DNA from 4 places in the Candidatus Pantoea symbiotica genome. Region 4 is predicted to be linked to each of the others. Evidence: predicted binding sites of a transcription regulator. Region 4 holds the regulator's gene; each other region holds the start of a gene.
What was found. Region 4 encodes LexA, which represses DNA repair genes until DNA is damaged. Its sites were predicted from a motif close to TNCTGTATGTACATACAGNA; they were not measured.
Positions count from the first base shown of each region.

Region 1: a site for LexA is predicted at 4,822-4,841, ahead of ACXIZX_RS07815 (metal-dependent hydrolase). Genes of this name have one in related genera too.
Region 2: a site for LexA is predicted at 2,770-2,789, ahead of ACXIZX_RS06070 (DNA translocase FtsK 4TM domain-containing protein). Genes of this name have one in related genera too.
Region 3: a site for LexA is predicted at 4,674-4,693, ahead of metR (HTH-type transcriptional regulator MetR). Genes of this name have one in related genera too.

Region 1 is NZ_JBSZHR010000002.1:1,552,682-1,560,823, forward strand. It holds gene nadE (ammonia-dependent NAD(+) synthetase) at 1-193, opposite strand, end outside; gene ACXIZX_RS07795 (multidrug effflux MFS transporter) at 311-1,501, opposite strand; gene osmE (osmotically-inducible lipoprotein OsmE) at 1,694-2,029, shown strand; gene ACXIZX_RS07805 (DUF6515 family protein) at 2,085-2,468, opposite strand; gene ACXIZX_RS07810 (L-cystine transporter) at 2,666-4,057, opposite strand; gene ACXIZX_RS07815 (metal-dependent hydrolase) at 4,211-4,801, opposite strand; gene kduD (2-dehydro-3-deoxy-D-gluconate 5-dehydrogenase KduD) at 4,942-5,703, opposite strand; gene kduI (5-dehydro-4-deoxy-D-glucuronate isomerase) at 5,717-6,553, opposite strand; gene hxpB (hexitol phosphatase HxpB) at 6,711-7,379, opposite strand; gene ACXIZX_RS07835 (YniB family protein) at 7,522-8,058, shown strand; gene ACXIZX_RS07840 (fructosamine kinase family protein) at 8,063-8,142, opposite strand, start outside.
Region 2 is NZ_JBSZHR010000002.1:1,183,133-1,191,274, forward strand. It holds gene cydD (heme ABC transporter permease/ATP-binding protein CydD) at 1-606, opposite strand, end outside; gene trxB (thioredoxin-disulfide reductase) at 752-1,717, opposite strand; gene lrp (leucine-responsive transcriptional regulator Lrp) at 2,237-2,731, shown strand; gene ACXIZX_RS06070 (DNA translocase FtsK 4TM domain-containing protein) at 2,851-6,243, shown strand; gene lolA (outer membrane lipoprotein periplasmic chaperone LolA) at 6,419-7,030, shown strand; gene ACXIZX_RS06080 (replication-associated recombination protein A) at 7,038-8,142, shown strand, end outside.
Region 3 is NZ_JBSZHR010000002.1:4,227,700-4,235,841, reverse strand. It holds gene ACXIZX_RS20345 (tetratricopeptide repeat protein) at 1-278, opposite strand, end outside; gene udp (uridine phosphorylase) at 378-1,139, opposite strand; gene ACXIZX_RS20335 (dienelactone hydrolase family protein) at 1,442-2,278, shown strand; gene metE (5-methyltetrahydropteroyltriglutamate--homocysteine S-methyltransferase) at 2,320-4,590, opposite strand; gene metR (HTH-type transcriptional regulator MetR) at 4,726-5,658, shown strand; gene ACXIZX_RS20320 (YehS family protein) at 5,752-6,231, shown strand; gene ACXIZX_RS20315 (carboxylate/amino acid/amine transporter) at 6,358-7,221, opposite strand; gene glpT (glycerol-3-phosphate transporter) at 7,562-8,142, shown strand, end outside.
Region 4 is NZ_JBSZHR010000002.1:76,819-84,960, reverse strand. It holds gene zur (zinc uptake transcriptional repressor Zur) at 1-488, shown strand, start outside; gene ACXIZX_RS01045 (CsbD family protein) at 564-776, opposite strand; gene dinF (MATE family efflux transporter DinF) at 941-2,263, opposite strand; gene lexA (transcriptional repressor LexA) at 2,400-3,014, opposite strand; gene ACXIZX_RS01030 (diacylglycerol kinase) at 3,120-3,488, opposite strand; gene plsB (glycerol-3-phosphate 1-O-acyltransferase PlsB) at 3,616-6,039, shown strand; gene ACXIZX_RS01020 (IS4 family transposase) at 6,182-7,369, opposite strand; gene ubiA (4-hydroxybenzoate octaprenyltransferase) at 7,804-8,142, opposite strand, start outside.

The sequences.
Region 1 (8,142 bases), 1.5 Mb from region 4:
GAATCGCGGTCTGCGACAAGATGCCGGTCAGCGTCGAATCCTGGCCGCCGCTGATGCCAAGCACCAGCGTTTTCAAAAAGGGATGGGCTTTCAGGTAAGACTTCAGAAAATCAACGCTGACGCGGATCTCCTGCTGCGGGTCGATAACCGGTTTTACACCAAGGGCTTGAATGATTTCCTGTTGCAGTGACATGAACCTCTCCTCAAGTCAGTAGCCTGACGGCACAATGCGAATCATCTGCTAAAGCTAACGCCTCTCCCCACAAACAACAAGCCGCACGGCTTGTTGTCCAGGTTATTTGCTGGCAAATCAGGCGTTTTTTGCCTTCTGCACCAGCAAATTGAACGACACAATCGCCAGCATAAAGCAGCCAAAGATGGTGCCGGTCATGCTCGCCACCGAGGTGCCGCCCAGGCCGGTGATCGGCACGCTGATGGCACCAAAGGTGAACATGCACACGCCAATCACCGCCGAGGCACTGCCCGCTCGCTGGCCCTGGCTTTGCATCGCCAGCGAAGAAGCGGTGGTGGCGATTACGCCGTTACTGGCGATGGTGAAGAACAGCGCGACCAGCAGAATCGGCAGCGCGGCGCCTGTCAGTCCCGCCAGCAGCAAACAGCTCGAAGCGACAAACGCCAGCGTCAGGCCGCCTTTAAGTACACGGTATTCACCCCACAGCGGACAGAGGCGCGCACTGGTTTGTGATGCAATAATCAGGCCGAGGCCGTTAGCAGCGAAGCAGAAGCTGAAGGCTTGCGGTGTCAGGCCGTACAGCTGTTGCAGTACAAACGGCGAGGCGCCGATATAGGCAAACATGCCGGACATCATAAAACCTTGCGTCAGGCAGAAGCCCATAAACTGACGATGCGTGACGACCTGGCCGAGCGCCGCCCAGGTAGAAAAGATCGAGCCCTGGCTGCGGCGCTCTGGCGGTAAGGTTTCATGCAATTTCCAGCGGGCAAGGAAGATCAACACGATGGCGATGCAGCCGAGCACCACGAAAATGCCGCGCCAGTTGAGCACTGTCATCAAGGCACCGCCCAGCACCGGCGCACCAATTGGCGCTAAACCGTTGACCAGCATCAGCAGTGCAAAGAAACGCGTCAGTTCATGCCCGCTGTACATATCACGGGCAATGGCACGTGACAGCACCGCGCCGCCTGCGCCCGCCAGGCCTTCAAACAGACGCGCCACTAACAGCGAGTTGATATCTTTTGCCAGCGCACAGCCAATCGAGGCAATAAACAGCAGCACCAGCGATACCAGCAGCGGACGCAGGCGACCAAACTTGTCGCTCATTGGCCCAAACAGCAACTGACCGGCACCCAAACCGAGCAAGCCGGCGGTGAGGCTCAGCTGCGCTGTGGCGGTTTCGGTGTGCAGGTCGCGCGCCAGTTCCGGTAGCGCCGGCAGGTAAAGATCGATACAAAGTGGCCCGAGCGCCGCGAGCAGGCCCAGCGTGATGGCATAAACCAGCCGATTAGAAGGTGCAGGTGTCATTAATCCTCTGTCTTTATTCATTACTATAGGTATTTTTTCGCGGGTGATTATACGAACCGTAGCGCATCAACACAGCATTTTTACCAAATCCTAACGCTTCGGAATTTGGCTAAATTTATCCCATAAAGTTGATAAATCTGGGTTTATGTTCCAGGCTTACTCCACATGGACAAAAAAATGAGGAACAACAACATGAATAAAGTGATGGGATGTATCGCTGCCGCTATGACGCTGGCAGCCCTGTCTGGTTGTACGACTTATGACAAAGCTGAAAGCTACGTAACCAAGCCGGTGGTGAAGGATGTGAAGAAAGGCATGACACGTGATCAGGTTCGCCAGATTGCCGGTCCAGCCTCCACTGAAATCACCATGGTTCACGCCCGCGGTACTTGCCAGACTTACGTGATTGGCGAGCGCGACGGTAAACCGCAGACCTATTTCGTTAGCTATAACGATACCGGTCGCGTCATGAACTACGGTTTCCAGAGCTGTAAAGACTACGATACCGATCCGCAAGCGGCGCAGTAATCGCAGCAGAATAAGAAACGGCCCGTCATTGACGGGCCGTTTTTCGTTGTGGCGCTTATAAACCGTAGGGACGCGGCACTTCGATATAATCACCACCGATCTCACGCTGGTAGTAGTGACCTTCCTGCACGTAATAGCGCTTGCCGCTGAAATCCAGCACGCGCATTCCGCCGCCCGGCGGGGCTTCAGGCGGTTGCACCACGACATAGGTGTCGCCCTGGCGCTGATAGTAGTTGCCGTTCAACATGTAATAGGTCAGGCCGCCCAGCAAAACTGCGGTTGCCGCTTCTGGTAAGAAGCGCAGCGGGCCGGGACCGCCCCAATGTGAACCTCCACCCCAATGCGGACCTGGACCAGGGCCCCAACCGCCGGGATGGGCGAAACTGATTGCTGGTGTTAATAAGGTTAACGCCAGCACCGAGGCGATAACTGTTTTCATCGGTGATTCTCCTGCTGTGACTGACAGCAGAATTGGCCTTCCTGAGCGAAAACTCAAGCGAAAAGCAGCTGATTTTTCCTCTGTTTACCATGCTTAACGTTTTCCTGACGCTAGCGCCATGATTGGGTGGAATTGGGGAGAGCAGGGCATAAAAAAACGGCAGACCAATTGGCCTGCCGTTGTGGTATTGAGGAGTGTTAGCGGTGTGCCAGTTCGGCGTGCTCGTCGCTCTCCAGCACTTTTTTGTCGGTCAATCCGAGCCAGCGGCTGGTGAGTGAACCGGCGGTCATTGAACCATTTACGTTGAGCGCGGTACGGCCCATATCGATCAGCGGTTCGATGGAGATCAGCAGCGCCACCAACGTCACCGGCAAGCCCATCGCTGGCAGCACAATCAGTGCGGCGAAGGTAGCACCGCCGCCGACGCCGGCCACACCGGCAGAACTCAGCGTCACGATACCCACCAGCGTCGCAATCCACATTGGGTCAAACGGGTTGATGCCCACGGTTGGCGCAACCATCACCGCCAGCATGGTCGGATAGAGACCCGCACAACCATTCTGACCGATGGTGGCACCGAACGACGCCGAGAAGCTGGCGATCGATTCCGGCACGCCAAGGCGACGCGTCTGGGTTTCCACGTTCAGTGGAATACTGGCGGCGCTGGAGCGGCTGGTGAAGGCAAAGGTGATCACCGGCCACACTTTACGGAAGAAGCGCATTGGGTTGATGCCGTTAACCGACAGCAGCAGCGCGTGAACGGCAAACATAATTGCCAGACCGAGATAAGAAGCCACCACGAAGCCACCCAGCTTGATGATGTCTTGCAGGTTGGAACCGGCCACCACTTTGGTCATCAGCGCCAGTACGCCGTACGGCGTCAGCTTCATGATCAAACGCACCAGCTTCATCACCCAGGATTGCAGGGTGTCGATTGCAACCAGCACGCGCTCGCCTTTTACCTTGTCATCTTTCAGCAGTTGCAGCGCGGCTACACCGAGGAAGGCAGCGAAAATCACTACGCTGATGATGGAAGTTGGATTGGCACCCGCCAGATCGGCAAACGGATTTTTAGGAATGAAGGAGAGCAGCAGCTGCGGCGTGCTGAGGTCAGCCACTTTGCCTACATAGTTGCTCTGAATCGCGCTCAGACGCGCGGTTTCCTGCGCACCTTGCACCAGACCTTCCGCGCTCAGGCCAAACAGCCCAGTCACCAGCACGCCGACCAGCGCGGAGATTGCGGTGGTAAACAGCAGTACGCCAATGGTCAGCACGCTGATTTTACCCAGCGATGAGGCATTGTGCAGACGTGCGACCGCACTCAGGATCGAGGCGAACACCAGCGGCATCACGATCATCTGCAACAGTTGCACATAGCCGTTACCGACGATGTTGAACCAGCCAATCGACGCTTTTACGGTTGGGCTGTTTTCGCCATAGATGGTTTGCAGCGCCAGACCAAAGGCCACACCGAAAACTAATCCGGTCAACACGCGCTTTGACAGGCTCCAGCTTTGGTTGCCAATGCGATTCAGCAGAATCAGCAGCGCGATAAACGCCACGATATTAATAATGAGGGGAAAATCCATGCTCAACTCCAGAGTGTGACGCGCCATCGCCCTGGGATGGCACGTAAAACAGTAAGTCCCCGTTAGGGAATATTTAGAATGTTATCAGTTCAGCGTGGGGCGGGCTTATACCCAAAAAGAATGTTTTATAACTTTATCGCTTGATTCGACTGGTTATTGACCGCTTTGACCATTAACCAACCGACCGACGCCATTTTGTAGCGTATTGAACAGTTGTTCCGGCCAGCCGTTGGCACCAAAAGAGGGCATGCCGGGCGGGAACCACAAGGCATAACCGACCAGCGCCAGGCAAAGTGCGCGTTCCAGCTGATTACCTTTCTGGCTATTGAGGATTGGCAAACGGAAGCGCCAGCGGCAAGGCCACAGCAATGGCACGCCAGCGGGCGTTAGCATATCGGCGACAATATGGCTGAGATAGCCGAGCGTCATACCTTGCAGCACATCGGCGGGCAGAAACCAGTCGGCGGGCACATTGATTTGAAATAGCCACAAACTCACCGCTACCGCCAGCAAACTGTGGGTAAAACCGCGATGACCAAAGGCGCGGGCGATGGGATGCGACAGCCACTTTAATCGCTGGCCTAACACTGATTTAGGGTGATCGATATCGGGCAGCAGGCAGGTTAACAGCGCAGCAGGCACTAAATGCCACCAATCGGCGCTGGCCAAAACTGGCGTCAGCTCCGCGCGCTTGGCAAAAATGGCGCTGGCAATGGCAAAAATGATATGGCCTTCGGCCGTCATGATGAAACCTGGCTGCATAAAACTGTCGATGCATCCAGTATAGGGATTTATCCAGTGAATGAGAATGGTGACGCTGTAACGAAGCGTTAATATTTTTCACTTTCCCGCGTCACAATGACGCGGGAAAAGAACGGGTTAGCTTAGCGCGCTAACCATCCACCATCGACGGCCAATGTATAACCTTGCACATAATCGGAGGCGCTGGAGGCGAGGAACACAATCGGGCCCATCATGTCGTCCGGGACGCCCCAGCGACCTGATGGAATGCGGCCCAAAATTTCCTCGTTGCGTGACTCATCGCTGCGCAGCTGTTCGGTGTTATTGGTGGCCATGTATCCTGGCGCAATGGCGTTAACGTTGATGCCGTGCTTGGCCCATTCGTTGGCCATCAGGCGGGTTAACCCCATCACCGCGCTTTTAGATGCGGTATAAGAAGGCACGCGAATGCCGCCCTGGAACGACAGCATTGAGGCGATATTGATGATCTTGCCGCCGTTGCCTTGCGCGATAAACTGACGCGCGACCTGCTGCGACAGGAAGAACAGGCTTTTGCTGTTGATGTTCATCACATCATCCCAATCCTGTTCGCTGAAGTTGAGTGCATCCTCGCGGCGGATGATGCCGGCATTATTCACCAGGATGTCGATACGGCCGGCCTGCGCCACCGCCTGTTCAACAATGTGCGGCACGATGGACGGTTTAGTCAGATCGGCCTGAATCGACCAAAAACGGCGGCCTAACGCCTCAACTTTGGCCTGCGTATCATCTGGCCCAGCGCGATTGACGCCAATAACGTCACAACCTGCCTGCGCCAAACCCAGCGCCATGCCTTGTCCTAAACCGGTATTGCAACCGGTGACCAGTGCGACTTTGCCTTCAAGACTAAATGCGTTAAGTATCATGATTCGCTCCTTGTTAGCGCAGCGCGCTGATGGCGACGTGGTCCATGTCATCGAAAACCTGGTTTTCGCCCACCATGCCCCAGATAAAGGTGTAGCGCTGCGTTCCCACGCCCGCGTGAATCGACCAGCTCGGTGAAATCACCGCCTGCTCGTTGTGTACTAATAGATGACGCGTCTCCTGCGGCTGGCCCATCATGTGGAACACGGCGCTGTCGTCGGCCATATCGAAGTAGAAGTAGACTTCCATGCGGCGTTCGTGGGTGTGACACGGCATGGTGTTCCACAAGTTGCCATCATCGAGGCGGGTTAATCCCATGGTTAATTGGCAGGTTGGTAACACGTCGGGCACGATGAATTTATTGATGGTGCGGCGATTCGAGGTGGCCGCGTCGCCCAGCGTGGCTTTCACCGCTTCGGCGAGGGTGATTTTTTTGTCCGGATAATGAGTGTGTGCCGGCGCGCTGTTGTAGTAAAACTTCGCCGGATGATTGGCATCGCTACTGCGGAAAATCACGCTCTGCGCGCCTTGTCCGACATACAACGCTTCCTGATTACCTACTTCCCAGGTTTTGCCATCCACTTCAATCAATCCCGGTCCACCGATGTTGATTACGCCGAGCTCGCGGCGTTCGAGGAAGTAACTGACGCCCAGTTGTTTACCCACTTCATGGCCGATGGTCACGGATTTCTGCACCGGCATTACGCCGCCGATGATGATGCGATCGATATGGCTGTAAGTGAGGGTGTAATTGTCGGCGTCGAAAATCTTGTCGATCAGAAACTCACGGCGTAGGCCGTCAGTGTCCAGCGTTTTGGCATGTTCGCTATGAATGCTTTGACGAATGTCCATCTCAGGCCTCTCAAGAGTCAAAGGAAGTGGTCCCGATGCGGGTCTTTGGGCATCTTAGGCAGGATGGGATATGAATTCAATAAAAATGAAACGATGTTTTATTTATTTGCGTGTGCGATCAAATTGCACAAAAAAGCCCGCGATAAGCGGGCTGCGGTTAACCGTGCAGATGTTCGGGTTTGAGCTGAGTTAAATTATCAAGAATCACATTGGCTAACGCCCAACGCGCATCATCGCGATGATCGGCTGCTGGCACCACGATCGAGCGCATGCGTGCGGCTTTGGTGGCAATCATGCCGTTGAAGGAATCTTCCAGCGTCACACAGTTCAGTGGGTCGATACCCAGTTTGGCTGCGGCGTCGAGATAGACCTGCGGGTGCGGTTTGCTGTACGGCAGCGCTTCCGCAGACGCCAGCACATCAAAGTATTTGCGCAGGTCAAACATCTCCAGCACGCGCTCCAGCATGTGCAGCGGCGAGGCGGAGGCGAGGCCGATTTTCAAACCTTGCTGCTGGCACAGTTGCAGTGCCTGCTCCACGCCAGGCAGCAGCGGACGCGTCTCTTCAACCAGCGCCAGCGCGCGGGCAATGATGCGTTGGGTCACTTCCTGCTGATCCGGGCCGTTCCACGGCAGCGCTTCAAACCACATGCGCACGGTTTGATCGATGCGCAGACCCAGCGTATCGGGCAATTCGTGACGGCGGGTGATGTCGACGCCAAGGCTGGCGAAGATATCCAATTCCGCCTGATCCCACAGCGGTTCTGAGTCGATCAACAATCCGTCCATATCAAAGATGGCGGCCAAAACAGGACGACGATATGACATACAACTGCTCCCTTGGAAATTTGGCTTACCTTAGCACGAGTGCCGGAGAAAGCCGACTTGCGGCAGGCCACGCATTTTTCAGGAAAAATTGCAGTAGTGCAGGTAGACTTAGGCAAAACTATTATCGGTTCAGGGAGACACCATGACTTACCAACAGGCTGGCCGCATCGCCATCCTTAAGCGAGTGGCTGGCTGGGTGATTTTTATACCAGCACTGTTATCCACCCTTATTTCGCTGCTGGGCTTTATGTTTAAGCACAGTGAAAAGCAGCCAGGCATTGATGCCGTGATGCTCGATTTTGTCCATGTTATGGTCGACATGGTGAAGTTCAATACGCCGTTCCTTAATGTGTTTTGGCAGAACTCGCCGGTGCCGGAGTTTAATGGCGGCGCGAATATCGGCTTTTGGCTGATCTATATCCTGATTTTTGTCGGGATTGCGCTGCAGGCTTCGGGGGCGCGGATGTGGCGTCAGTCGCGCCATATTAAAGAGGGCATTGAAGATCAGCTGATCATGGAACAGGCGAAAGGCAGTGAAGGGCGTACGCGAACGCAGCTGGAAGAGAAAATCCATATGCCGCGTCACACCATTTTCTTGCAGATTTTTCCGCTCTACATTTTGCCGATTATCATCGCGATTGCCGGCTACTTTGTGCTGAAGCTACTCGGCATGCTGTAACGCGTCAGGCCGGTCTGGCCTGACGTTCTCCCAACACATCTTCATCCAACAACTGGCCGATGGCGAACTGCGCTTCGCCCGTCC
Region 2 (8,142 bases), 1.1 Mb from region 4:
GCTAAGACGGGCGAGAGCAACAAAGTTGCGGCGGTTAGCATCAGCCGCGCCCATACCAACCATCGCCATAAACAGGGGAATAAGTGGCGCGGTCACCAGCAGAATCAATCCTGCCGCCCAGTTAATCGGGAAAATGGCGATCAAAATAGCTAATGGAATAAAGACTGCCAGCGACATTTGTGGCAGATAGCGCGCGTAGTATTCCTGCATCTCTTCGATTTGTTCGAGCAGCAGCGTAGCCCAGCTGCCTGCGGGTTTACCCTGAATCCAGGCGGGACCGAGCACATTGAGGCGATCCAGAACCTGCTGACGCAGCGCACGGCGAATGGCGACGCCAGCGCGATGTCCTGCCATTTCGCGGGCGTAATGCAATCCAGCACGTAAGACAAAGCACAGCAGCAACAATAGAAAATCGATGAGCAGCGAGGCGCGCGGCTGTTGTGCCACAAGCAGATTTTGCAACAGTGAAGCCAGTAACCAGGCTTGGGCGATAATCACCAATGCGCCAGCAAAACCCAACAGCGAAGCCACACGCAAGTTGCGCGCACCGTGATGACGTTGCTGACGGAGCCAGCGGAGAAGTTCTTGTTGCCGTGATTTGTTCATGCGATGCCGTTTGGTAACTCAAAAGAGATGTGAATCCCGGATGAAAACTCAGCAATGTCGGGCGCGTGAACTGTAGCACGCAGGTAACAAAAAAGGCGACCAAAACTGGCCGCCTTCTGGCGATTATGATCAGGTTATTAACAACTTACTTATCGTTTTTAACCAGTCCATCGAGGAAGCGTTCCGCATCCAACGCAGCCATACAGCCGGTACCGGCAGAGGTAATGGCCTGGCGATAAATATGATCCATCACATCGCCGGCAGCGAACACGCCTGGGATGCTGGTTTGAGTGGCGTTACCATGCAAACCAGACTGCACTTTGATGTAGCCATTTTCTAAATCCAGCTGACCATCAAAGATTGCGGTATTTGGACTGTGGCCGATAGCGACAAACAGACCAGCGACATCGAGTGATTCCGCCGCTTCACCTTTGGTAGAAAGCAGTTTCAAGCCTGTCACGCCCATTTGATCGCCGACCACTTCGTCCAACGTGCGATCGGTGTGCAGCACGATGTTGCCATTACGCACTTTTTCCATCAGACGGTCGATGAGGATTTTCTCCGCGCGGAAGCTGTCGCGACGGTGAATCAGATGCACTTCAGCGGCAATGTTAGCCAGGTAAAGTGCTTCCTCAACGGCGGTGTTGCCTCCACCAATCACGGCAACTTTCTGGTTGCGGTAGAAGAAACCGTCACAGGTCGCGCAAGCAGATACGCCTTTGCCCTTGAACGCTTCTTCTGATGGCAGACCGAGGTAGCGCGCTGAGGCGCCAGTTGCGATGATCAAGGCATCAGCAGTGTATTCACCGCTGTCGCCGACCAGACGGAACGGACGGTTCTGCAAATCGACGGTATGAATGTGGTCAAAAATGATCTCGGTGTTGAATTTCTCAGCATGCTCTTGCATGCGTTCCATCAACGCTGGACCGGTCAGATCGTTTGCATCGCCTGGCCAGTTCTCCACCTCGGTGGTGGTGGTGAGCTGACCCCCTTTTTCCAGCCCGGTGATTAATACCGGATTCAGGTTAGCGCGCGCTGCATATACCGCAGCAGTGTAACCGGCAGGGCCGGAGCCCAGAATGAGCAGCTTACTGTGTTTGGCCGTACTCATGCGTTCCTCAATTTTTCTGACAACATAGTTTTTGATTGTAGGGAAATTAACGTCGCAAAAAAAGGCTTCAGCAATTTTGTTAACAATCACTGCGAGCGGCGTAGACGATGAGTGTAAATTTTGCACGCGCGTTGCGCCAAAAGGGGGCAATGCTCGGCAATTAGTGGTGCAGCAGCATAAAAATTCTCATTTAAAAACAGCAACCCAGAACTCTATCTGGCATCTTGTACTGAATTTGGATGTTTTACTTTGACAATCGCCTGCGCTTTTGCGAAAACATTGGGAGAAGCAGAGAATATTTAGCGATTCAAAACAGAATTTCATTTCTGTTTTGGCCTTTTTAGCCGAATAAACTCAGCCTGACATTGGTAGTGACGCATGATGTGGACAGACAACATGCGTCATACGGATGGACGCGTTACTGCACAGGCTTATGGTCTTCACTTCAGTAAGGCCCTGAACAATGAGCGTTTTCAGGGTGTGGCAGGTAAAGGGAAGGAATTAAGAGAGACAATAATAATGGTAGACAATAAGAAACGCCCCGGAAAAGATTTAGATCGTATCGACAGAAATATTCTGAATGAACTGCAGAAAGACGGTCGAATTTCCAATGTCGAGCTTTCCAAACGTGTTGGATTATCGCCAACTCCTTGTCTTGAGCGCGTACGTCGCCTCGAGCGTCAAGGCTTCATTCTGGGCTACACTGCGCAGCTCAATCCCCATTATCTGGATGCTTCACTGCTGGTTTTCGTTGAGATTACTCTGAATCGTGGTGCGCCAGATGTGTTTGAACAATTTAACGCCGCTGTGCAAAAACTTGAGGAAACTCAAGAATGTCACCTCGTTTCCGGTGACTTTGACTACCTGCTGAAAACCCGCGTACCAGATATGTCCGCTTATCGTAAACTGCTGGGTGAAACCTTGCTGCGTCTGCCGGGCGTAAACGACACCCGTACTTACGTGGTGATGGAAGAGGTCAAACAGAGCAATCGTCTGGTGATCAAAACCCGGTAGTGCAGGGCAGGTGCAAAGCTTGCAGGATTTCGGTACACTCCTGTGAATTCATACAGGACCAGCGTCGGGCATGCCCGACGTTGTTGCCTTCTTAATTTACAGGCACCTGGAGAGTTCTCTTGAGCCAGGAATATACAGAAGATAAAGATGTTTCGTTACAACCGCTGAGCAGTGGACGTCGTCTGCTGGAAGCGTTGCTCATTCTTGTGGCCTTGTTCGCCATCTATTTGATGGTGTCACTGGTTAGTTTTAACCCTTCAGATCCAAGCTGGTCACAAACCGCATGGCACGAACCTATCCATAATTTGGGTGGTAGCGTCGGCGCATGGCTGGCCGATACGCTATTGTTCATTTTTGGCGTGATGGCTTACGCCATTCCTCCCGTCATTATTGGTCTGTGTTGGATCACTTTCCGCCAACGCGATCGCCAGGATTACATCGACTACTTTGCCGTGGGTTTACGTCTGATTGGCGTACTGGCCCTGGTGGTAACCACCTGTGGTCTTGCGGCGCTCAACGTTGATGATATCTGGTACTTTGCTTCCGGCGGCGTCATTGGCAGCCTGGTCAGTAATGCGATGGCGCCGTGGTTCAGTTCCGCTGGCGGCACTTTAACGCTGCTTTGCGTCTGGGCTGCCGGGATCACCCTTTATACCGGTTGGTCATGGCTGACGATTGCCGAGAAGATCGGCGGCGTTGTAATGGGTGTTCTGACCTTTGCCAGCAACCGTTCACGGCATGACGAACCCTGGCAGGAAGAAGAATACGACGACGAAGAGCACGCTGATGAGGTGTCACCTTCAATGCCTGCTTTACAGCCTGCAAATGAAGAAGACGATGTCTTGTTAGCCAAACCGCGCAAGATGAGCGAACCCGTTGTTGCAGAGTTGGGCGACGATCCACTGCTGGCGAAGGCCTGTGCGGCAACTGCCGCTGCAATTGCGGTTACCACGCAAGCCGCACAGCAAACCCCTGCAACTACGCAGCCTGCGGCAAGTGCGTCTGCAGAACCTGCCGCAATGCCGCGCGTTGCTGAACCTGGTGCCCAGCCAACTTCGGTTCCACAGCCTGTCGCTGCGGCGCCCGAACCGATCGCGCAACCTTCTATGCCGCTCTATCGTTTCGAGATGCCAAATGAACCGGCACCGACACCTTCGCCGTTTTCGCCGGCTGATGACGATGAGGGCCCGAGCATGGGCAACTGGCAGGATACTGCTCCATCTTCAGCGCCTTTAAACAGTCTCGCCGCCGCTTCACTGGCTGCAGGAGCAGTTAAAGCAGCGTCTTCAACTGCTGCTTATTCGCCTGCCTTCGATATCGTGCCAGAGCGTGATTACAACCCGCAGGTCAAGCAGGGCATTGGCCCAGAGTTGCCGCGTCCGAATAAGGTTAAGTTGCCAACACGACGCGAGTTAGCGTCGTACGGCATTAAGTTGCCTTCGCAGCGCATGGCGGAAGAGCAGGCTAAAGATGCTGAGCAGCAACAGCCGGAAGTCACCGCGTCTTACAGCGTTCCACCACAGGAAGATGATGTTGAGCTGCAAGAGGCGCAGTTGCGGGAAGCCTTCGCATCACAGCAGCAGAATCGTTATGGCGAAAGCTGGCAGGATGCGTCTGAGCCTGAGGATGAAGATGCATTGCAGCAGGCTCAACTGGCACGTCAGTTCGCCGATCAGCAGCAGCAACGCTATAACGAACCTGAAGTGAAAGAAGCGCCGGTCTTTAATCTGGACACATCGTCTGCTTTTGATTTTTCGCCAATGAAAGATCTGGTCGACGACAGTCCAAGCGAGCCGCTGTTTACGATCTCTGCAACGCCAGAGCCAGAAGAACCCGCGCAGTGGCAGCAACCCGCTGCGCCGGAGCCAGCGTCATTACCTTCATTGAGTGCTGAATCGAGCCCGTGGTCGTCACCGGAACAGGAAGCCTATTCTGCGCCGCCTGCGCCAGTGAAACCTGCAGCGCCAGCGCAGGATAGCTTGTTCCATCCGTTCCTGGTACGCCATGAACAGCCGCTGGAAAAACCCTCTACGCCGCTGCCAACGCTGGATCTGCTCACGTCACCACCGGCAGAAGAAGAGCCGGTGGATATGTTTGCACTTGAGCAAACGGCGCGACTGGTTGAGGCTCGACTGGCGGATTATCGTGTGAAGGCGGAAGTAGTAGGTATTTCGCCTGGGCCAGTCATCACCCGTTTTGAGCTCGACTTAGCGCCAGGCGTTAAAGCTTCACGTATCTCTAACTTGTCGCGTGACCTGGCGCGTTCATTGTCAGCGGTTGCCGTGCGCGTGGTGGAAGTGATTCCAGGCAAGCCTTATGTTGGGCTTGAACTGCCAAATAAACATCGTCAAACCGTTTATCTGCGCGAAGTGCTGGATTGCCCTAAATTCCGTGAAAATCCGTCACCGCTTGCAGTGGTGTTGGGCAAGGACATTGCTGGCCAGCCGGTTGTGGCTGATTTAGCGAAGATGCCTCACTTGCTGGTTGCCGGTACCACTGGTTCCGGTAAATCGGTGGGCGTTAACACCATGATCATCAGCATGTTGTATAAAGCCACGCCGGAAGAAGTGCGCTTTATCATGATCGACCCGAAAATGCTTGAGCTGTCAGTCTATGAAGGCATTCCGCACTTGCTGACGGAAGTGGTTACCGATATGAAAGATGCGGCTAATGCGCTGCGCTGGAGTGTTGGTGAAATGGAGCGTCGTTATAAGCTGATGTCTGCATTGGGCGTGCGTAATCTTGCCGGATATAACGAGAAGATTGAGCAGGCTGCAGCGATGGGCCGACCAATTCCCGATCCGTTCTGGAAGCCGGGCGATAGCATGGACACCACGCCGCCGGTGCTGGAAAAACTGCCTTATATCGTGGTACTGGTCGATGAATTTGCCGATCTGATGATGGCGGTCGGTAAGAAAGTTGAAGAGTTGATTGCTCGTCTGGCACAGAAAGCACGTGCGGCGGGTATTCACCTGGTGCTGGCGACACAGCGTCCGTCGGTCGATGTGATTACCGGTCTGATCAAAGCCAACATCCCGACGCGTATCGCCTTTACCGTTTCCAGTAAGATCGACTCACGCACCATCCTCGATCAGGGCGGTGCGGAATCGCTGCTGGGCATGGGTGACATGCTGTACATGCCGCCAAACTCCTCAATGCCAGTGCGTGTGCACGGTGCATTCGTGCGCGATCAGGAAGTCCATGCGGTCGTTCAGGACTGGAAAGCACGCGGTCGCCCGCAATACATCGAAAGCATTACTGCTGGTGAAGAGAGCGATAGCGCGGCTGGCGGTATGATGGGTGATGAAGAGCTGGATCCGCTGTTCGATCAGGCCGTCTCTTTCGTGGTGGAAAAACGCCGGGCGTCCATCTCTGGGGTTCAGCGTCAGTTCCGTATCGGTTATAACCGTGCTGCACGCATCATCGAGCAGATGGAAGCGCAGGGCATCGTTTCTGAACCGGGACACAATGGCAACCGTGAAGTGCTTTCACCGCCGCCACACGAAATGTAAATTATCGCGTGTGATTGTCTGCTTATGGGCCAGTTAACACTGGCCCATTGTTTATCTGTTGGTCGATCCCCATATCTTCGGGAGCTTTCGGCTTTTTCTCCTGTCGAAGAGACAGGACGGCAACTACGTTTAATGCAGTAAGTGTCGGGAAACAATGAATAAGGAATCGAATCAGATGAAATTACGCGTTATTGCCTGTGGCCTGTTGGCCAGTTTTGTTTCCGCATCAGTATTGGCGGATGCGTCCAGCGATCTGCAACAGCGTCTCAATAAAGTGAACAGCTTCCATGCCAGCTTCAGTCAGAAAGTGACCGATGGCAGCGGCGCTAACGTGCAGGATGGTGAAGGTGAGCTGTGGGTTAAGCGCCCAAGTTTGTTTAACTGGCACATGACCGCGCCGGACGAAAGCGTAATTATTTCTGATGGCAAAAACCTGTGGTTCTACAATCCCTTCGTTGAACAAGCCAGCGTTAGCCTGCTGCAAAATGCGGCAAGTAATACGCCGTTTATGCTGATTGCGCGTAATCAGCCAAGCGACTGGAAACAGTACAACATCAAGCAGCAGGGCGATAATTTCGAGCTAACGCCGAAGAGCAGTGATGGCAACCTCAAGCAGTTCACCATCAATGTGACATCGTCTGGCACCATCAATAAGTTCAGCGCGATTGAGCAAGATGGTCAGCACAGCGATTATCAGCTGAAGAGCCAAAACAACGGCGCCATTAGCCCAGACAAATTCACCTTTACGCCGCCAAAAGGGGTAACGGTGGACGATCAACGTCAGTGAGGTCACGGTGAGTAACCTGTCTCTGGATTTCGCACCTTCGAATGAGTTTCAGCCGCTGGCCGCACGTATGCGGCCAGCTACGCTGCAACATTACATTGGGCAGCAGCATTTGCTGGCGCCCGGTAAACCGCTGCCGCGCGCTATTGAGGCCGGGCATCTGCATTCGATGATTTTGTGGGGACCGCCGGGGACAGGGAAAACAACATTAGCCGAAATCATCGCCCATTACGGTAAAGCTGATGTTGAGCGGATTTCTGCGGTGACTTCTGGCGTCAAAGAGATTCGTGAAGCGATAGAGCGCGCCCGGCAAAATCGTCTGGTGGGCCGACGCACCATTCTGTTTGTCGACGAAGTTCATCGCTTTAACAAAAGTCAGCAGGATGCATTCCTGCCACATATTGAAGATGGCACCATCACGTTTATCGGTGCCACCACCGAAAATCCCTCGTTTGAGCTCAACTCGGCGCTGCTATCGCGTGCTCGTGTCTATTTACTCAAATCTCTCACCACTGCTGATATCGAACAGGTTTTGCTGCAGGCGATGCAGGATGACGATCGCGGTTATGGCAAAAGCGATATTGTGCTGCCGGATAATACGCGCCGCATGATTGCAGAGTTGGTGAACGGGGATGCGCGTCGGGCACTGAATACGCTGGAAATGATGGCGGATATGGCCGAAAGTAACGCCGAAGGCCAGCGTGAATTAACGCCACAATTGCTGAACGAAGTTTCCGGTGAAAGAGCGGCGCGTTTTGATAACAAAGGCGATCGTTTCTACGATCTGATCTCCGCTCTGCATAAATCGGTACGCGGTTCAGCACCTGATGCGGCGCTTTACTGGTATGCAAGAATCATCACCGCCGGCGGCGATCCGCTTTATGTCGCCCGCCGTTTGCTGGCTATCGCCTCGGAAGATGTGGGTAACGCCGATCCGCGCGGTATGCAAGTTGCGTTAGCGGCCTGGGATTGTTTTACGCGCGTCGGTCCAGCTGAAGGCGAAAGGGCGATTGCGCAGGCGATTGTCTACCTTGCCAGCGCACCCAAAAGTAATGCCGTTTACACCGCTTTCAAAGCCGCGATGCGCGATGCCCGCGAATTTCCTGACTACGATG
Region 3 (8,142 bases), 4.2 Mb from region 4:
TGCGCGCGCTGCGCGGCCGGAGCCTGATAGATCTTCTGGTAAATTTTATAGGATTTTTTGTATTCGCCCACACGCATCAGGGTGAGCGCATAGTCGCTCAGCACCTGCATATGATTGGGTAAGACGCGCAGCACTTCTTCACAGCACTGACGCGCAAGAGGATAGTTATTCGCCGCCATCGCCTGGCGAAATCTCGCTGCTGCACCTTCAACACGTGATTGTGCAGTAGCGGGATTATTCATGACATTGGGACGTGAGACAGAAACCATTTTGCGCATAAGAAATTTCTCAGTAGCTGCTGAAATTGCGCGCATTCTAATCAGGAAATAGCTGGAATCCTTATAAGCCTGGTCTCGAATTCATCCCTGACTGGCGCACTAAATTAAGCGACGCGCGGCTTCAACCACAATTTTCACCGCATCACTTTCGGTCTGTTTCATGGTCGCGGCATCCGGGATCTCTTTTTGCGTACGGTTCACGATGACACCCGCCACCATGCCGGCACGCAGTCCCTGACTGGCGCACATGGTTAACAGTGTAGCGGATTCCATCTCATAGTTAAGGACGCCCATTTGCTGCCACTCTTCCATTGAACCCTGGAAGCGATTCACCACGCGACCCGAGAAGGTGTCGTAGCGTTCCTGGCCTGGATAGAAGGTATCAGATGAGGCGGTAATACCGATGTGGGTTTTCGCGCCGCACGCTTCTGCGGCTGCCACCAGCGCGGTGGTACAGGTGAAATCAGCCACGGCCGGGAATTCCATTGGCGCAAAGTGCAGGCTCGCGCCGTCGAGGCGCACCGATGCGGTGGTGACCAGCACATCGCCCACATTAATATGCGGCTGGATAGCGCCAGTGGTGCCAACGCGCAGGAAGGTGCGCACGCCAAGCTGGGCCAGCTCTTCAACCGCAATCGAAGTTGAAGGTCCGCCGATACCGGTCGAGCACACCACAACCGGTTTGCCATCCACTTCGGCCAGGTAGGTGGTGAATTCACGGTGTGAAGCCAGATGCTGTGGATTGTCCATCAGCGCGGCGATTTTCTTCACGCGCTCAGGATCGCCAGGCACGATGGCCAACGTGGCTCCTTTCAAATCAGCTTTGGTGATGCCAAGGTGGAAAACGTCAGACTGGGCCATAACAGACTCCTGATAATTGGGGATGTGCGCGCCACTCTACGTGAGCAGGCGATATAAATATGTGACTCAATTCACCATCAATAATGAAACTTACATTATCAGAAAAACATTATGTGATTTACATCACACATTAACGCTGTGCAATTCTGAATTGCTACAAGCGGTGCTGTGTAAGTGTTGGTGGCAATGTTAATAGAGAAGCAGCACACGTGAAAAAAATCCCTCTGCACCTTACGCCAGCCTTGCTTCACTTCGCCAGGCTATAGTTACGTGATTGCGCATTTGCTAGCACGGAGAGAACAATGAAAACCGAAGACAATATGGCACAAAAAACGGCACCCGGCGGCTTTGCACCCGCCGTTCAGCCCACCGCAAGCAGCACCATTATCACTACCAGCGACGCAATTCATGCTGGCGAGACCTCGGTTCCAAGCCAGGGCGAAAATCTGCCTGCTTATTATGCCCGACCAAAAGAGTATCAAGGCACCTTACCGGTGGTGTTGGTGGTGCAGGAGATTTTCGGCGTGCATGAGCATATCCGCGATGTCTGCCGCCGTCTGGCGCTGGAAGGTTATCTGGCGATCGCTCCCGAACTCTATTTCCGTGAAGGCGATCCCAACGATTACAACGATATTCCCACGCTGTTCAAAGAGCTGGTGAGCAAAGTGCCGGATTCGCAGGTGTTGTCCGATCTCGATCATGTGGCCAACTGGGCCACGCGCCACGATGGTGATATCCGTCGTCTGGCGATTACCGGTTTCTGCTGGGGCGGACGCATTAGCTGGCTGTTTGCCGCGCACAATCCGCAGGTGCGCGCGGCGGTGGCGTGGTATGGTCGTTTAGACGGTGAGAAGACGCTGAAGCAGCAGAAGCATCCGATTGATGTTGCGGTCGATTTAAATGCGCCGGTGCTGGGTCTTTACGGTGGTCAGGATGAGAGCATCCCGCTCGAGAGCATTGATAAGATGCGTCAGGCGCTGCACGCCGCCAATGCCAAAGCAGAGTTCGTGGTATATCCGGATGCCGGACATGCTTTTAATGCGGATTATCGTGCCAGCTATCACGCCGATTCCGCCAAAGATGGCTGGCAACGCATGCTGGCGTGGTTCGCGCAGTATGGCGTAGCGCCAAACGCGTAATAAAAAGGGGCGCCTATGCGCCCCAACCTCATTTACAGCTTCTAAGCCGTTTCACCCCGCAGGTTTTGCGCCGCTTTAACCATATTCGCCAGTGCCTGACGGGTTTCCGTCCAACCACGGGTTTTCAGGCCACAATCCGGATTCACCCACAAACGCGCTTCCGGAATGCTCTGCGCCGCTTTGCGCAGCAACTCTTCCATCCACTCCACGCTCGGCACGTTCGGCGAGTGAATGTCATACACGCCCGGACCGATTTCGTTGGGATAGTCGAATTCCTTAAAGGTATCCAGCAAATCCATATCGGAACGTGAGGTTTCGATGGTGATAACGTCCGCATCCAGCGCGGCAATCGAGTCCATGATGTCATTGAACTCGCAGTAACACATGTGGGTGTGAATCTGGGTGTCATCCTGCGCTACGGCGGCATTGAGACGGAATGCATCCACTGCCCAGGTCAGATACGCCGCCCAATCGGACTGATGCAGCGGCAGGCCTTCGCGCAGTGCCGGTTCATCAATCTGAATGATGCCGATACCGGCTTTTTCCAGATCTTCTACTTCGTCACGCAGCGCCAGCGCAATCTGTTTGGCGATGGTTTCGCGACTCACATCTTCACGCGGGAATGACCAGCAGAGAATCGTCACCGGACCGGTCAGCATGCCTTTCACCGGCTTGTCGGTCAGCGACTGCGCGTACTTCGCCCACTCAACGGTAATTGCTTGCGGACGACTTACGTCGCCGATGATGATCGGCGGTTTAACACAGCGTGAACCGTAGCTCTGTACCCAGCCATTTTGGGTGAATACAAAGCCGTCGAGGTTCTCGCCGAAGTATTCCACCATGTCGTTACGCTCTGCTTCCCCGTGCACCAGCACGTCGAGACCCAAACGTTCCTGCTCAACAATCGCCTGTTTGATGTGTTCGGCGATGCCAGAGCGGTAATTACCGCCATCAATGTTGCCTTTTTTGAAGTCGAGACGCAGGCCGCGAATTTCGGTGGTTTGCGGGAATGAACCGATGGTGGTGGTCGGCCACGCTGGCAGGTTGAAGCGGTTACGCTGCGCTTTGGCACGTTCGGTATAGTTGCTGGTACGTTCAACATCTTTAGCCTGGATTTTCGCCAGACGCTCGCCGACTGCGGCATTGTGAACGCGCGTGGAGTTGGCACGCGCACGAATCGGTGCGCTCCACTCGACCAGCGAAGCGGCATCGTTGTTGTTCAGCGCCTGACTCAGCAGTGCAAGCTCAGCGCACTTCTGCAGGGCAAAGGCGAACCAGCTTTTCACCTCTTCATCGAGGCGCGTTTCCACGCTGAGATCGATTGGGCTGTGCAGCAGCGAGCAAGATGATCCGATCCACAATTGTTGACGCTGGCCCACCAGCGGCTGCAGGCGTGCAAACCAGCTGCTGAGATCCGCGCGCCACACGTTACGCCCGTTGATTACGCCGACGGAAAGCAGCCAATCTGCCGGGATCTGCTCATTAAGCTGTTTGATGTCGTCTTTGCCGTGCACCAGGTCAACGTGCAGACCTTGCACCGGCAGCGCTTTGATTACGTCAAGGTTCTGGCCAATGCTGTCGAAATAGGTGGTGAGCAGCAGTTTGCTTTCACCCTGCAGCGCGTCGTAAGCCGGTTTGAACGCATCGCGCCACGCCTGCGGCAGTTCCAGCGCCAGTGCAGGTTCGTCGATTTGTACCCATTCAATGCCGCGTTTTTTCAGTTCCGCCAGCACCTGTTGGTAAACCGGCAGAATGTCTTTAAGCAGTGACAGGCGATCGAACGGCACACCTTTCACTTTACCCAGCCACAGATAGGTAACCGGGCCGAGTAGCACCGGTTTAATCTTGTGGCCGAGCGCCAGCGCTTCGTCGACTTCATCCAGCAGTTGGGTCCTGGTCAGTTTGAACTGCTGGCCTTGCGTGAATTCCGGCACCATGTAGTGATAGTTGGTGTTGAACCATTTAGTCATTTCCGCCGCCGCCGCCGGTGCACCGCTTGGGGCGCGGCCACGGCCAAGACGAAACAGCGTGTCGAGATCGACGGATCCATCTTTGTTCTGGTGGCGTGCAGGCACGTTGCCCAGCAGCAGGCTGGTTGTCAGCACGTGATCGTACCAGGCGAAATCGCCGACCGGCAGCAGATCGACGCCCGCCTCTTTCTGCTGTTGCCAGTGACGAGCGCGCAGTTCGCGCCCCACCGCCAGCAGCTCTTCCTGTGAGCTTTTACCTGCCCAGTAGCTTTCCTGTGCTTTTTTCAATTCACGACGCAATCCAACGCGAGGGAAACCGAGAGTGTGATTCAGAATGGTCATTTTCTGTTCTCCAGATATTCTTAACTGAGTAGGGTGCAGAGATGTTTAGCCGTCCAGATGTTTACACCGCCATAATCTGCGGGTACTGTATGTTCCTCAAGCGCAATTTGTTCAATCTCGATGTGAAGGATTCTCATGATCGAACTCAAACACCTGCGGACGCTGCAGGCGTTACGGAACACCGGCTCGTTAGCCGCCGCCGCCTCACAGCTTCATCAGACGCAATCGGCGTTGTCTCACCAGTTCAGCGATCTGGAACAGCGGCTGGGCTTTCGTCTGTTTGTGCGCAAAAGCCAGCCGCTGCGTTTTACGCCGCAGGGAGAGATTTTGCTGCAGTTGGCCGAGCAGGTTTTGCCGCAGATTCAGCAGGCTTTGCAGGCGTGTCATGAGCCGCATCAGGCCACGTTGCGTATCGCCATTGAGTGTCACAGCTGTATTCAGTGGCTGACGCCCGCGCTGAATAATTTCCGCCAGAGCTGGCCGCAGGTAGTGATGGATTTCAAATCCGGCGTGACCTTTGATCCTCAACCCGCATTGCAGCAGGGCGAGCTGGATGTGGTGTTAACCTCCGATATTCTGCCGCGCAGCGGATTGTTCTATTCACCGATGTTCGATTTTGAAGTGCGTTTGGTGATGGCACCGGATCATCCATTGGCGCAGCTTGAGCATATTTCCCCGGAAGATATGGCCGATGAAGTGTTGATGATCTATCCGGTGCAACGTCAGCGTTTAGATGTGTGGCGCCATTTCCTGCAGCCTGCGGGCGTGAGCCCGGCTTTGAAGAGCGTGGACAATACGCTGCTGCTGATTCAGATGGTGTCGGCGCGTATGGGCATCGCCGCACTGCCGCATTGGGTAGTAGAGAATTTTGAGCAGCAAGGTTTGGTGGTGACGAAGACCTTGGGCGATGGCTTGTGGAGCCGCTTGTATGCCGCCGTACGCGAAGGCGAGCAGCGCCAGCCAGTAATGGAAGCCTTTGTGCGGTTTGCCCGTCAGCACGCCTGTGAACATCTGCCATTCGTGCGCGATGCCGCGCGCCCGGGCTCACTGCAAACCCTCTCATCCTGATGTTGTTGGGCGGCGAAGGTCGCCCGCGCTGTTATCCCTGTCCCGCCTGCTCTATAATGCGCCGCCTCAACCCGCGACCAAGAGAGTTTCACCATGATGAGTAACGATGTTCTGCGCAGCGTGCGCTATATGCTTGATTTGAGCGATAGCAAAGTGGTGGAGATTTTTGCCCTAGCGGGGAGTGAAGTGCCGCTGGAAGATGTGCAGGCATGGATGAAGAAAGATGACGATGCCGCGTTTCGCAAGCTGCCGGATGTATTGATGGGCTATTTCCTCAACGGTCTGATTTTTTACCGTCGCGGTAAGAGTGAAGATGCGCCCGCGCCTTCGATTGAGCGCCGCATGAATAACAACATTTTCATGAAGAAATTGCGTATCGCGTTTGAGCTGAAGACCACCGATATCCCGGATGTGCTGCTGAAAGCGAACTTTAAGATTTCGCAGGCTGAGGTTGGCGCGATTTTCCGCAATCCGGACCATAAGAATTTCCGCGAATGCGGTGACCAGATTCTGCGTAATTTCCTGAAGGGTTTGACGATGATTCATCGTCCGGGGCCGGCTAAGAAGGGTTAAAACGGTCGCCATAAATGGCGCCCCTACGACATACGACGATGATTTTGTAGGGTGCGCATTTATGCGCACCGAACATAAACGCGCAGATACTTTGCTCCTCTGCCGCGCTATCCCTTCCCTTTAGGCCTATGCGTTGCTTTTCTTACCTAATACCCAGCGTTTATGTACATAAAGCGAGGCAAAAATCACGGCGGCACCGGCGATAAAACTCGGCCAATGCGGTTTCTCCTGCCAGATCGCCAGATTCACCAGCAAGCCCGCTGGCACATGCATGTTGTTCATAATGCCCAACGTACCGGCATCCACCTGCGTTGCGCCGTAGTTCCACATAAAGTAGCCCAAGCCTGAAGCCGCCACGCCCAGCCACACCAGAATGCCCCACTGCAGCGAGGTGGTTGGCAGTTTGTTCGGATTACCCCACAAGCTCCACGCGATCACCGCGATGATCACTGCGCCCAGATAGAACCACGAAAACGCGGTGTGCTGCGGCATCGGGCGAGTTTCCTGCAGACGTTTGTAGCCCACCATGCCGATGGCGAAGCAGATGTTTGCCGCCTGCACCAGCAGCAAGCCGAACCAGAAATGGTCGCTGACTTTGTCGTAACGAATAATCGCCGCACCGATTACCGCCAGCAGCGCGCTGAAGGCATAGCCAATACGCAGCGGACGTCGGCTGAGCAAATCGTAGATCAGCGTGACATAGAGCGGCGTCATCACGGTGAACAGCAGGAACTCGGTTACGCTCAGATAGAGATAGGCTTCAAAGCTCAGCAGATACATGATGCCGAGCTGCAGCATGCCCACCAGCATATACAGCAAGATGGTGGAAGCACGATATCCACGCCAGCGCAGGAACGGCAGGAAGACGATGGCGGCAAGCGCCAGACGCATTAATACAGAGAACCAGGAATCCACCTGACCTGCGAGGTATTCCCCGATTAAACTGAAGGAAAAAGCCCACAGAATGGTGGTAACGATCAGTAACGGCACGGTAACGATCCCAAAATGAACAGTGGCGCTAGTGTAAACAAACTGTCGCAAGTGGGTTGAATTATCTGGTTTACAAGTGAACAAAATAACGACGAATAATTTTCATCTCTCATTTTTACGCTCGGGTAAAAATGCGCGAAATACAACATTTCCTGGTTTTTATCGCTCTCCATTGTCATAAAACTGTAACATATGTGTCACATGTCACAGTAACCGCGTGTGACCATCACTATCCTTTGCGCGAAATGGAAACTTCGATTTTTCCATTTTTTACGTCTGTTGCTTTTGCCCCAACCTGCTGGGAACCCATAACTATATCGCGCCCTGGAGGGCCACACTCATGTTGAGTATCTTCAAACCTGCACCGCATCGCTCTCAAGTGGCTGATGATCGTGTCGATCCGCTTTATCGTCGCCTGCGCTGGCAAATTTTCCTGGGAATATTTTTTGGCTATGCCGCCTACTATTTGGTGCGTAAGAACTTTGCGCTGGCGATGCCTTATCTGGTGGAACAAGGTTTCTCACGCGGCGATCTCGGATTTGCGCTGTCGGGAATCTCCATCGCCTACGGCTTCTCAAAATTCATTATGGGTTCGGTATCGGACCGTTCGAATCCGCGCGTGTTTTTGCCCGCCGGATTGATCCTCGCTGCTGCGGTGATGCTGGTGATGGGCTTTGTGCCGTGGGCCACCTCCAGCATCATGGTGATGTTTGTGCTGCTGTTCCTGTGCGGCTGGTTCCAGGGTATGGGCTGGCCGCCATGCGGGCGCACCATGGTGCATTGGTGGTCGCAGAAGGAGCGCGGCGGAATTGTATCGGTGTGGAACTGCGCGCATAACGTCGGAGGCGGTATTCCTCCACTGCTGTTCCTGCTCGGCATGGCGTGGTTTAACGACTGGAAAGCCGCGCTGTATATGCCGGC
Region 4 (8,142 bases):
CCCAGGCTGAATCACTTTGCCTTGATCGCGGCGTGCGCCTCACCACTCAGCGCGCGGAAGTGCTGCGCTTGATGGCAGAGCAGAATGGTTCGATAAGCGCTTACGATTTGCTGGATCAGCTGCGTGTCAGTGAACCGCAAGCTAAACCGCCCACCATTTATCGCGCGCTGGATTTCCTGCTAGAACAGGGATTTATTCATCGCGTTGAGTCGAATAACAGTTATGTGGTTTGTCATCATTTTGATGAGCCGGCACATACTTCAGTGATGTTGGTGTGTGACGGTTGCGCGGCAGTGACTGAAAAACATGCTCATGGTGTGGAAAAGACCATTGCTTCGTTAGCGGATCAGGCGGGATTTTCTCTGCGTCATACTGTAATTGAGGCGCATGGCCTGTGTGAGAACTGCGCAGAAGTGGCAGCTTGCACGCATCATGAAAGTTGCGAGCATGACCATCAGGTTGAGGGGAAAAAACGGGTAAGAAAATAGAGAGGCACATCCTTGTGCCGGGCCAATCACTACGCTAAATGATTGGCGGGTAGGAGCATATTCATTAAGGGGCGATTACCAGCGGTAATCTTTATTGGTGCTTTCCCAGTCCTTAACTTCTTGCTCGGCCTGGTCTTTCGCATAACCGTAGCGCTCCTGGATTTTACCGACCAACTGATCGCGTTTACCTTCGATCACCGTCATGTCGTCATCCGTAAGCTTGCCCCACTTCTCTTTAAATTTCCCTTTAAACTGCTTCCAGTTTCCGCTCGCTTCGTCTTTGTTCATAACAATCCTCCACTTCATCCTGAGTGAGATAGATACATCGCCTATCTATCTGGCGATATACCCACACAACGCGCTACTCATGTGCGCCGTATAAGGTAATTGTAGTAGCCGTTTCGCAGTTTGTAGAGAATTACAGATTAATCTGTAGGTTACGCTTCGCTTATTCAGGCGTTGAACCAGCTATCACGTTGCCAGTGACCGCGCCAGATCAGCCACAGCGTCAGTCCGCGTAGCGCCAGGAACACCGTCACTGCCAGCCATAAACCGTGATTGCTGAGCCACGGCAATGTGAGCAGCGATACACCGTAGCCGAGTGCCGCCATCACCATGCTGTTACGCATCTCACGGCCGCGCGTCGCGCCGATAAACATGCCATCCAGCAGATAACACCACACGCCAACCAGCGGCAGAATCACCTGCCAAATCAGATAGCGATCGGCCATCTCGCGTAGCGCTTCCAGTGACGTCAGCATCGCCACAATCTGCGGACCGGTGAACGCATAAATCAGCGCAAAGATTGCTGCAACGAAGCAAGCCTGACGACAAGCCGCATGCCAAATCAGCAACAGCCGACTGCGATCTTTGGCCCCAACCGCTTCACCCGAACAGGCTTCAACCGCGTAGGCAAATCCATCCAGCGCGTATGCGGTAAAAGTGAGGAACATCAACAGTACCGCATTGACCGCCACCACATCCGGGCCAATTCGAGCACCAAGGATGGTGAGTGAGGCGAAGCAAATTTGCAGCATTAAAGAGCGCAGCATAATGTCGCGATTGAGGCGGAATAGCCGCGCCGCATCGCCGCACCAGCTACTTTTAAGCAGAGTAAAGTGGATACCGCGCATTTTCAGCACGCGCGCTACCATCCACAAACCCACGCCCAGCGTGACATATTCTGCCAGCGCGGTAGCCGCCGCCGCGCCAGCCACACCCCAATGCAGTTTGAGGACGAACAGCAGATCAAGCAGGATATTCACCAGATTGCCGATGATCAGCAGCACCATCGGCGCCCGCGCATACTGCACGCCCAGCAGCCAGCCAAGAATAACCAAATTGGCTAAGGTTGCGGGCGCACTCAGCCAGCGAATCTCAATAAAGATTTTCGCCTGCTGCTGCACTTCCGGGCTGCCGCCCATTAAAGCTGCCGCCAGGCTGCTTACCGGCGTTCGCAACACCATAAACAGCACGCCAAAAACCAGCGCAATCAGCAGCGGTTGCGTTAAGGCGCGCGCCAGCGCGGTTTTGTCATTGGCGCCAAATGCCTGAGCGGTCAATCCGGTAGTGCTCATGCGCAGGAACAGCAGAAGCATAAAGATGAAGCTGGTCGCTGTTGTGCCCACGGCGACGCCCCCGAGATAAATCGGGCTATCGAGATGACCAATAACAGCGGTATCCACCACGCCCAGTAACGGGACGGTGATATTTGACAGAATCATCGGCAGCGCTAGCCGCCAGAGTGTTTTATCTGAAGAGGAAAACAGCTGCATCAGCCCATTCCGTTGTGTGCGGTAATCAGCGTAATGGCGCCAGCGTGAGCCGCAGAAAGAGTCACAGAGAAGTAAAACAGCAGACTGCGGTCAGCGCAAATTCACACCGCCGCAGTTGGGGAGGATCAGAAACTGATCAGAGCCACTCGCCGTTGCGTACAATCCCAACAGCTAAACCTTCAACAGTTAGTGACTGCTCACGGGTATCAACAACAATCGGTTGGAAATCGGTGTTTTCCGGCAGCAGATGAACAATCGCGCCCTGCTTTTTCCAGCGTTTCACGGTGACTTCATCATCAATGCGCGCCACGACAACCTGGCCGTTACGCACTTCCTGCGTTTTATGCACCGCTAACAGATCGCCATCCATAATGCCGATATCTTTCATCGACATACCGCTTACACGCAGCAGGAAATCGGCACTTGGTTTGAACAGATTCGCATCCACCTGATAGTGGGCTTCAATATGTTCCTGCGCCAGCAAGGGTTCACCGGCAGCGACACGGCCAATCAGCGGCAGCCCCTCGCTCGGTTCTTCTTCCATTAGCAAACGAATCCCGCGCGATGCGCCGGAAACAATTTCAATTACGCCTTTACGCGCCAGCGCTTTCAGATGCTCTTCAGCAGCATTGGGCGAGCGAAAACCCAGTTGCGCAGCAATTTCCGCACGCGTTGGCGGCATGCCCGTCTGGTTAATATGGTCGCGAATCAGGTCATAGACCTGTTGCTGCCGTGCAGTTAACGCTTTCATCCCGCCCCCTGGTTGTTTATACAGTCGCTGTGAGTATATACAGGTATTCGCGAAATGAAAACCGTAACAGAGGGAAAAATCAGCGGTTTGATGAATCTGGAATCCCTATCTCAAATGCGTCCAGAGCAGCGCGATCCAGACGAACAGAGCCAGTAAGATAGTCAGCAATACGGCAGCCGATCCCATATCTTTGGCGCGGCCCGCGAGCGGATGTTGTTCCTGCCCGATGCGGTCAACCACCGCTTCGATAGCGCTATTAAGGATCTCAACGATAATAACCAGCACTACCGAGCCAATCATCAAGATGCGGGAAAGGGTATCTACATCCAGCCAGCAGGCCACGAGAATGGCCACCAGCGCGGCGACAGCTTCCTGCCGAAATGCGGCTTCGTGCTGCCATGCGGCACGCAGGCCCTGCCAGGAATAACCGGCTGCTTTCACTATTCTTACTAAACCGGTGACGTTATTTGCCATGTCTATGGAACCCTTGATCTATTTTGACGTCAATGTGTGGGCAGTATGAGGCGGCAGAGCCACAGACCTTCGCTGCGCTTTCTGGTATGCTTGCCGCGCTTTGCTAACAAGAGGCTTAAAGTTGTCTATGTCAGGTTGGCGTAAACTCTATTACAAATTATTGAATTTACCACTCTCTATTTTGGTAAAAAGTAAGGTCATTCCGACCGATCCCGTCTCTGAACACGGGATCGATCCGACACGTCCGGTGATGTATGTTTTGCCTTATGATTCAAAGGCTGACTTGCTCACGCTGCGTGCTCAATGCCTGAAACATGATCTGCCCGATCCACTGGCTCCGCTGGAGATCGATGGCACCCTGCTGCCGCGCCACGTGTTTATTCACGATGGTCCGCGCGTAATTCCCTATTTCGTGGCCAATCCCGAATCGGTGAAGCTGTTCCACGATTATCTGGATTTGCACCGCAGTAACCCGCAACTCGACGTGCAAATGCTACCGGTCGCGGTGATGTTTGGTCGTGCGCCGGGACGTGAAACATCCGGTGAATCCACGCCGCATCTGCGTGTGCTGAATGGCGTGCAGAAGTTCTTCGCCATTCTGTGGCACGGCCGCGACAGCTTTGTACGCTTCTCGCAAACCGTTTCGCTACGCCAGATGGCGACCGAACACGGCACCGATAAGTCGATTGCGCAGAAGCTGGCTCGCGTGGCGCGTATTCACTTTGCTCGCCAACGTCTGGCTGCGGTCGGCCCGCGTCTGCCTGCACGTCAGGATCTCTTCAACAAACTGTTACAGTCCAAAGCGATTGAAAAAGCGGTAGAAGATGAAGCGCGCAGCAAAAAGATTTCGCATGAGAAAGCCCAGCAGAACGCCATCGAAATGATGGAAGAAGTGGCGGCCAACTTCTCTTACGAAGCGATTAAAGTCACTGACCGCGTGATGGGCTGGCTGTGGAGCCGCCTGTATCAGGGCATCAACGTGCATGGCGGTGAGCGCGTGCGTCAGCTGGCGCAGGATGGTCATGAGATTGTCTATGTGCCCTGCCACCGCAGCCACATGGATTATCTGCTGCTCTCCTACGTGCTTTATCATCAAGGTCTGGTGCCGCCGCACATTGCTGCGGGTATCAACCTGAACTTCTGGCCTGCCGGCCCGATTTTCCGTCGTCTGGGCGCGTTCTTTATTCGTCGTACTTTTAAGGGCAACAAACTCTACTCCACCGTGTTCCGTGAATATCTCGGCGAGCTATTTAGCCGTGGTTACTCCGTTGAATACTTTGTGGAAGGCGGACGTTCGCGTACTGGCCGTTTGCTGGACCCGAAAACCGGCACCCTGTCGATGACGCTGCAAGCGATGCTGCGCGGCGGCAGTCGTCCTATCACCTTCGTGCCGATCTACATCGGTTACGAGCACGTGATGGAAGTGGGCACGTATGCCAAAGAGCTGCGTGGCGCGGCCAAAGAGAAAGAGAGCTTCCTGCAGATGGTACGCGGCTTGCGTAAGCTGCGCAATCTGGGTCAGGGCTACGTTAACTTCGGCGAACCGCTGCCGTTGATGAACTACCTGAACAAAAACGTGCCGGAATGGCGTGATGCGATTGATCCTATCGAACCGCAACGCCCTGCGTGGATGACACCTGCCGTGAATGACATTGCGGCGAAGCTGATGGTACGCATCAACGAAGCCGGTGCGGCTAACGCCATGAACCTGTGCGTGACTGCGCTACTGGCATCACGTCAGCGTTCACTAACCCGCGAACAGCTGATTGAGCAGTTAGAGTGCTACACCCAACTGCTGCGCAACGTGCCGTATTCGCCGGAAGCCACGGTGCCCGATATGAGCGCCGAAGCGCTGCTTGATCACGCGATGGGCATGAACAAGTTCGAGACCGAGCAAGACAGTATTGGCGACATCATCATTTTGCCGCGCGAGCAGGCGGTGCTGATGACCTACTATCGCAACAACATCCATCACATGTTGGTGATGCCGTCGCTGATTGCCGCCATCGTGCAGCAACACCGTGAAATTAGCGAAGCTGAGCTGCTGCGCCAGGTTAGCCTGGTGTATCCGATGCTGAAGAGCGAACTGTTCCTGCGCTGGGACAAGGCGGAATTACCTGCCCTGCTGAACGCACTCTGTTCAGAGATGGCACGTCAGGGGCTGATTACGTTGCAGGATGGTCAGCTGAAAATGACGCCAGCACGTCACCGTTCGCTGCAACTGTTGGCGGCGGGTATTCGTGAGACGCTACAGCGCTTCGCGATTACCTTCGCTATCCTCAGCGCGAAACCGGCCATCAACCGTGGCACGCTGGAGAAAGAGAGCCGCACGCTGGCTCAGCGTCTTTCTGTGCTGCACGGCATCAACGCGCCAGAGTTCTTTGATAAAGCGGTATTTACTGCACTGGTACTTACGCTGCGTGATGAAGGTTATATCAGTGACAAAGGCGATGCCGATGCGGAACGCAGCCATATGATGTGGCAGATGCTGGCGGAGCTGGTAACCAGCGATGTCCGTCTGACGATTGAGAGTGCGGTCACCCACGATTAGTAGGCGACATGAAAACACAAAGGCGCACTTCGGTGCGCCCTGCTAAGTCCTCGCTATTCTCCCACGATCCCTCCTGCCTGATGACACATCCTGGTCGCCATGAATGGCGACCCTACGAGCTGAGGGATCCCCAGGAATATCGTTAATACACATATACGATATTCCTGTAACTCGCTGATAGTTCGGCTCGCACCGTTTCTATATCCAGCTGACTGATCCCTGCCGGGTTGTGCCTTATCGCATTTCTTGCCAGCGTAAGGTATGACAGTACTCGCCGGTGTTGCACCGTGTTCGCCTGATAAAACCGGTGCTCGCCTTTGCTTTCAAGCGCGTAGCCCATCAGCCACAGTAAGATGCTGCACAGCGTCGACAGCAGGTTCAGCACTGACATCCTTTCCACACTCCGGCTGAAGCTGCTTCTCAGCCCCATACCGTAACGTTCACTCTTTTCATCCCGGAAGTTCTGTTCTATCTGCATTCTCCGGCTGTAAAGCTTCATTACCGTCCGTGGCTTCAGCTCCGCATCGCTGGTAAACAGCACCCACGGCTCACGGGCCAGGCGACTCTGGTTTGCCTCTTCGCGCGTGTAAAAAAAACGATCCCGGCTTTTCTTTCCGTGACGATTTTTGGGCGCTCTCTTATGAACGTGCACGAAGCCGTAAGCCGGTGATTTTTTATATCGCGTCAGCCGGGCCGCACCAGCACAGCGCGGCGTTGTGCCGGCTTTTAGCTGACCCGGCGTTACCCACTCATCCGTTCCGGCCAGCTTCAGAACGCCGTTGCCCCTGAGCCGGCCGATGAAGTGCCATCCGTGCGACTGAACGCGGTTAAACCACTCGCGGCGGAACCCGGCATCGGTGACGATGGTCACTTTCCTGTCTCCCATACACCCGGCCAGTTCGTCCAGAAAGCGGTTCTGAAGGTCGGGATTTCCCAGCTTATCGCCTTCTGCGATGAGGCTCAGCAGCGGGATAGCGCGTCCGTCCGCCAGCAGGCTGGCACGCAAAAGGCTGAAGGACTGAGTCGGCCAGGCGCTCCAGTCCACGGCAATGACGCACTCCTTCATGTCCCGGATAAGCCAGCAGATAATGTCGCGTGACAGCGCGGGCACCTCCCGGTGGAGGGCAGCATTCCCCATAAGGCGGTCAACGCGTTTGATTTTGTGCTTAACGCGGGCATCGCCCGCAAGAGAGCGACCAATGCTGGTCAGATTGAGGGAAGCACCGCGGGTCAGGGAAATCGTCATATCAGTGAGGGCGTTACGACGATACTGATGGGTGCTGGCTAAAGATTCCCGTAAAAATTTATGGCAAAATGCGGAAGCAGGCATAGTGGCGATCTTATTTTTTGTTGGCGCAATAATTAGATCATTTTTCCACTGTGCCTGCTTCGTTTTTGTGGGGATTCATCAGCCCTACGAGCCTTGTAGCGATGGCGAGTCAAAATTATGCCTTGATGGTGCAGCGCGGGTGTTGAGGCGACATCCCAACTCGCTGAACGAGTGAGGGATTCCAGGGCGAGCCGCATGGATGCGGCGAGAGGTGGCGCTGAGCAGGAGCGAATCGCCACCGGTCCGTCAGGAATCGTGAACGAGTGAAGGCACCGCGCAGCGGCGAGCTGAGCTGGCGAAAGGCCCGCGAGTGCAGAGGGCGCGGCCAGGCGCTCTCTGCTCGGTCGCCGCACGGAGGTGCTGCAACTGCCTCAGCGCAAGGCGAACGAAAGTCGCTCTGCGCTTAACTGAACACCTCGGTGCGCCTAATATATTTACAGCAAATCCGCGAACGGCACGGTGCTAAGCAGAATGCCGAGAAACAGCACCATACCCACATAATTGTTATTCAGGAATGCCTGGAAGCAGGGATCGCGCTCGCGCTGGGCAATCAACTTCTGCTGATGCACAAACAAGCCAGCTGCCAGCAGTAGCGACCAGTAAAATGCGCCATTCAGATTGAGCATCATGCCCACCAGCGCCATCAGGCCAAGCGTAGCCAGCTGCAGTAAACCGATAATCAGTTTGTCGTAACGACCAAACAGAATCGCTGTCGACTTCACACCAATCTTCAAATCATCATCACGATCAACCATCGCATACTGCGTGTCATA